DNA from 2 places in the Ignatzschineria rhizosphaerae genome. Region 2 is predicted to be linked to the other one. Evidence: riboswitches for the same ligand, from Rfam matches in the RefSeq annotation. Region 2 holds a riboswitch; the other holds the start of a gene.
The links. Region 2 has a riboswitch for magnesium ahead of mgtE (magnesium transporter). Riboswitches for the same ligand answer to the same signal wherever they lie in the genome.

Region 1 (3,195 bases), 1.1 Mb from region 2:
AAGTTACTTAAGCTCTCACGTCGCATCTCTGCAACATCGGCTGATTGCTCAATATCTGCTAAAATATCATTTAAAAGACGGCGATCTTCATCTTGAATTTTCAGCGTTTTACCTTGCATAATTTGACGATATAAAATCACTAATGCCGAGAGTGATGTTGAGAAAAACACCAAACTCTTATTAAGGTTAATTAAGCTAAAGAGCTCTTTGTTGTGATATGACTCATTAAGTTCTTGCTGCAATTTCGCAGCTTCATCATTGATAAAGCCAAGATGATCATCATAATGTTTGGCCACTGCTTTAAAGAGAAGTAGCGTAATTTTTGTTTTCATATGTGTTTGGAACTGTCCATACTCTCCATCAATCAAATCTTGAAGAATTGGATGTGGCTCTTTACTCACTAAGAAAATATTATTTTCCGTATGAATAATTCCTAAAGGAAGCGTTAAATAGGGAGCTTCATTTTTCATTTGGCTATTGGGGTTTTTAAGAGGAATATTCAATACAATGAGATAGCTATTTTCATCACGCTCTAAACGTGGACGTTCATCTTGATCTAAGGCATCTAGGAAGAATTTTTCTGGAATATCATAATCACGGGTGACTTGATTAATTTGCTCTGCCGTTGGCGCAATCATCATTACTAAGCTGTTTGGTCTGATTACAGCTTCTTCTACGAGCATTTTGTCTTGACCATTTTTGTAAATTTTTAACATGGGAATCTCTCCTGATCATTAAAATTTTTATATTAATTTTTTCTTTTTAAAGAAGCCTAAAACCACCACAATCAGGAATACACTTAATCCTGCAAGTGCTACTAATGCATAAGGTTCATCTTGTATCGGTAATGGAGTGTTCATCCCATAAATGCCCGCTACGGCCATCGGAATTGCCGAAATTGTCACAAAAATCGTTAAGTACTGGACTGATAAACTTAAATTATTCTCAATCAATGCCGAGTATGCATCCATTAAACTACTTAAGTTGCTGTTATAAACTCTTGCTAAACTCTCAGCTTGCGCAGTTTCTACGATCAGATCGCTAAGTGTAAGATCTTGTTCGTTATCTGCTTTTAAATAACTTTTCTCTTCTAAGGTTTTTAGTAACTGATGATTACGATTTAAAGCTCTTGAGAAATAGAGAAAACTTTTATTGTGATTAATCAACTGATAAACACTGCGATTGCTAAAAGAAGATTTTAATTTCTCTTCAAACTTATCAATCGTCTCACTCACTTCTTTCGTCGCATTTAGGAAACTTGTGGTTGTGATTGATAAGATGCGATACACAAAACTCGTAATGTCCTGCTCTGCCCATCTCACAAGATACTCATGTTCTAAACGCATGAGAAGCGGGCAATCCCCTTCACTAATCGTGACAACTTTATTGTCTTTTACCAAAATTGTAAGCATTGTGACTTGGTATGGTACTGCTGAGTTTGGCAGATTTCTTTTAGGAATCTCCAATTTCAGTAGTAATACATCGCCAATTTTTTTTAAAAGACTAGTTCTAGGCTGATTTAACGTATCTCTTGGCAGTGATAAAGCCGTAAGTACGGAACTAATTTTTGCTTGTGGCGGAGAAACAAGATTGATCCATATTGTTCTAGCCTTCATCTGCTCCACTGTAGGAGTGATGGTATTGAGTTGTACATGAGCATTATTTGTTGTGATCATGACTGAACTCCTTATGATTGAAATGTGTGTAATAAGAAGCTTTTTTAAAGCCATAACAAAAAAGCGCACCCTCAATGAAGAAGGTGCGCTTTTACAATGTCTGTATTAGCACAACATGACAATGCATAGCAGCTTTTTCAGCACGCCAATAATTAGGCGCTAAAAAGCTCCCTGCATTGATCCCTCCAATTCATTGAGCTTTAGCACTGTACGGCATAAGAAAATTTTATTTTTCTAGCTACGTTATAGACCACCTTAACTCGATAGTCTCTGTTCAAACCCGTTGGCGTCTTTGGACGTTTCTGGGCAGTAGCATGTCTCCGTACAGGAGCCTCACCTAACGAGGTACCTGCAATTTGTGAAGAGATAGTACGCTTGATTTCACAGCTTTGTCAAATTTATTTTGTAATAAAGCCTCAAAAACAGATCAAAATAGCGTTAAATAAGCAATTTAACAGCGATTTTATGAGTAATTGTTGAGCAAGTTATCACTATTTTATTTTTAAAAAATAAGACAATTAAAACATCCCTTTAAGGATTTTATATCCTTTAAAGGGATTTAAAAATACAAAAAATGTTGATTCAATATTATTAGATTAGGGTTTATCAAAACATCATTTAAATAGCATCTTGACCGACTTGTTTACGCCAGAAAGATGCGTAAATACCGTTATTCTTCACGAGCTCTTGATGACTTCCCATCTCGACAATCTTTCCATGATCCATCACAATTAAACGATCCATTTCTGAAATAGTCGAGAGTCTATGAGCAATGGCGATCACCGTTTTGCCTTCCATTAAAATGCCGAGATTTTCTTGAATAACTGCTTCTGATTCAGAGTCTAAGGCTGAGGTTGCTTCATCTAAAATTAAAATGGGTGCATCTTTTAGTAATACACGAGCAATCGCAATTCGTTGACGCTGACCACCAGAGAGTTTTACCCCGCTTTCCCCCACTAAAGCATCTAACCCACGTTTGCCGTTTTGGTCAACGAGCTCTCTGACAAATTCATCAGCTTTTGTCTTTTTTAAAGCTTCATAGAGCATCTCATCTGTTGCATCATGGTTACCGTATAAAAGATTATCACGAATAGACCTATGGAAAAGCGCCGGCTCTTGAGTCACAACACCGATATTTTCCCGCAAACTATCTTGCGTTACACCGGCAATGTTTTGCCCATCAATGGTAATTTCACCACCCTTTACATCATAAAGTCTTAGTAATATCTGGGTTAAAGTCGTTTTTCCAGCGCCAGAAGGCCCTACTAACCCAATTTTCTCACCTGCTTTAATATGTAAATTTAAAGTCTCATAGATCGGTTTTGCCGGATGATAATGGAAATCAACATCTTTAAAGATCACTTCACCTTCAATATTCTTGAGGGCTTTAGCATTTTTAGCATCAACAACTTCTCTCTCTTGCGCAATGACTTTAATCCCATCTTGTACGCTACCAATATCTTCAAAAATATGACTCACAACACGCATGACCCAGCTCGACATAGTATTAATTCGAATC
Region 2 (3,195 bases):
ATAATTTCTTAAGTGACGTATTAATAAAGCCGCTTTTTTCCGCAATGCCGATACCAAGTGTTGCCACAATCGTAATGCCAAGTGGTGGGAAACTCATAAAGTTTTTCACCGTAGAGATAATAAAAGTGACGATCCGATCGTAAGTAAAAAGATTTAAGACCTCAATCTTTTGCGGTGCTTGCCCTTCCACATGGGAAGGCAAGTAATAATCAAAATCAATAAATGAGAGTAAAAATGAGAGGATCCAACAGATCACTAATGCATAAATAAAGAGCATTGTGACGCTTGGCATCGTATTTCCGAAACGCTCTACGGCGTTTAAGAAACCTTTTTTCTTAATAGGTGCAGCATCAGTTGCCATAAAACAATCCTTATTATTGTGACAATTTTTAAACACAGAGCTCATGACAATAATATAGAAATGAGCTTTTGCAAAATGGTTTCTCACACCTTGAGAAATCAATAAGCAACATCTGTAACAGATCTCTAAACTATCGAAAAATACTGATAAAACAATTAAATAGTAATATTTATAAAAAATATTGATTGTATATATTTTCTATCAAACTTTGATATTTCCCCCGCAAAAATCCCCTTTCAAACACTTTTATCAGCGACTAATTCTCCTTAAAAAGACGTGGCTGAAATGAGAATTTTTATAATATAAAAAAAATTTACAGCCAAAAATATTTGCCAATTGAAAATTTTTACGTAACAATGCGCTCAACAAATTATTTTGGGTTAGCAATGATTGCTAACTATCCTCGTTAGGTGAGGCTCCTATATGGAGATAAGCTACTGCCCAGAAACGTCGAGAGACACCAACGGGTCAGCAGAAACTGTCGAGCTAAGGCGGTATCTAATGTAGCCGGGATCATCCCCATGCCATATAGTGCTAAAACTTTACGAAAGAGGAGAGATCAACGTGATCGTGTACGTTTTTGTGCGCGTTTGCAAAAAACACCCTCCTCACACTTTTGTGGTTGGGTGTTTTTTTTGATCTTAAAATAGACTGATCATCTATAAGCTCTTTAGAGTGGATACCAGCGTCGGCTGCCGCGCACTGCCGCGCTTAACAAAATATATCGAAGACAGCAATCAAATTACTGTCGTTTTATGCAAATAAAAGATACGGAGTTAAGCAAAAAATGGTAATTCAAGACCGCAATATGAAGTTTGGATTAGAAACAGCAGGGTCGCTCATGACCAATGACTTTATCACCCTCGATATGCATCAAACTGTGGATGAAGCGATCCACTACCTTCGTCAAAATCTCTATCAAAGAGAAGATATTCATTATGTCTATATTCTTGATGAAAATAAGATTTTAGTAGGCGTTGTTGCTATTAGAGAGCTTCTCTCAGCAAAGGGCGATGAGGCAATCTCTAAGGTGATGAAAACAAAGCTCAAGCAAGTCACCACTTCCATTGACCAAGAAGAGGTTGCCCAATTATTCCAACAAACAGAACTTGTCACGATTCCTGTAGTTGCTGAATCTGGGCATCTTCTTGGCGTTATTCATATCGATCAGATTTTAGATGTGATGGAGCAAGAGGGGACGGAAGATATTTACCGCATGGCATCTATCAAAAGTGATGAGTTAGAGAATCAAAATATCTTAACGGCCACCATTGGGCTTCTTTACCGCAAACGTATTGCTTGGCTTGTGGTACTTGTCTTTATGAATGTCTTCTCCGGCGCTGGAATTGCAACTTATGAAGATCTTATCGAAAGCAATGTAGCGCTTGTCTTTTTCTTACCATTACTGGTCGATAGTGGCGGTAACGCTGGTGCACAGTCTGCTACCCTTGTGATTCGAGCCATGGCGCTTGGTGAGGTGAGAATGAGAGACTGGTTTAAGATGATCAGTAAAGAAACGCTTGTTTCCGCGCTCCTTGGTTTTACTATGGCGCTTGCTGTTTCCCTTGTGGGAATGTATCGCGGTGGCATGGAGATTGCCTTTATTGTTGCCTTAACAATGGTTTTCGTAGTAATGATCGGTAGTCTCATCGGGCTTTCATTACCTTTTATCTTTAGCAAACTCAAAATGGACCCAGCAACAGCAAGTGGACCGCTCATCACATCCATTTGCGATATCGTCGGTGTCTTTATCTACTTTGGGATTGCGAGTGCTTTCATTACGCTTTAATCAAAAAAGATCATGATCTCACCAAGAATAAATCAGAAAGAGATCATGATCCTCATTATTATTGCGTTCTGCCCGTTCACCGTTTCCTATTATGCAACCATCCATATTTCGAAAAGACATAGAACCTAGCTGATTGATCCTCCATGTCCTTTTTAGTCTCCAAACGATGCGGTATAACATGAAATGGCGAACAAAAAAGCTAGTCTTACTTGAGACTAGCTTTTCCTATGCTTAAAATGCTCTTTCGAATCGCTTAATGACTTAATCGCTTACGAAATTTTCGCCCCTGGCGCTAATTCACCTAATGTTGTTAAGAGCGTTAATTGATCTTTTGTAGAGGCTGAAAGAATCATCCCCTCACTCACGCCAAAACGCATTTTACGAGGTGCAAGGTTTGCAACCACAATCACATAAGTGCCGATAAGCGCCGCTGGGTCTTCGTAGAATTTACGAATGCCTGAAAAGATCGTGCGTGGTTTTTCTTCCCCTAAATCAATCTGGAATGTTAAGAGCTTATCTGCCCCTTCAATAAAGTCACAGGATAAAACTTTTCCTAAACGAAGATCGATCTTACCAAAATCATCAATCGAGATGTAATCGCCGGCATCTGCTTCTTTACTCTCTGCCTTTACCTCTTTTTTAACGTTATCTGATTTTTGATTATCTGCCGCATCATTACGAACCGCCGCTAACGCCTCTTTATTTGCTTCAATAAGCTTATCTAAATCCTTACGATTTAAACGAGTCATCAGATGCTCATAGCTCCCAATTTTATGGCCTTTTTCTAAACTTGCTGTTAATGCCGCAAATGATAATGGCTCAACATTTAAAAAGCTCTCTACTTTACCGGCAACAATTGGTAACACGGGTTTTAAATAGAGGGAGAGCAATCTAAAGCATTCTAAATAGCCTGTGCAAAGATCTTGGAGTAATTGACGTTTTGATTCATCTTTTGCAATCTCCCAAGGCTTCATCTGGTCAAAATGCTCATTCACATCATCACACGCTGCGGAAATCTCACGTAGTGCTGCCGCAAAATTACGCT

Region 1: linked by a shared signal. The riboswitch ahead of MMG00_RS04465 (magnesium transporter CorA family protein) and the one ahead of mgtE (magnesium transporter) in region 2 are both predicted to bind magnesium.

The regions. Positions count from the first base shown of each region.
Region 1 is NZ_CP093379.1:1,033,109-1,036,303, reverse strand. Features, by position in the region: gene MMG00_RS04470 (magnesium transporter CorA family protein) at 1-716, opposite strand, end outside; gene MMG00_RS04465 (magnesium transporter CorA family protein) at 744-1,676, opposite strand; M-box (ykoK) riboswitch at 1,853-2,028, opposite strand; gene MMG00_RS04460 (ABC transporter ATP-binding protein) at 2,295-3,195, opposite strand, start outside.
Region 2 is NZ_CP093379.1:2,119,717-2,122,911, forward strand. Features, by position in the region: gene MMG00_RS09320 (AbgT family transporter) at 1-361, opposite strand, end outside; M-box (ykoK) riboswitch at 757-921, shown strand; gene mgtE (magnesium transporter) at 1,149-2,150, shown strand; gene metG (methionine--tRNA ligase) at 2,420-3,195, opposite strand, start outside.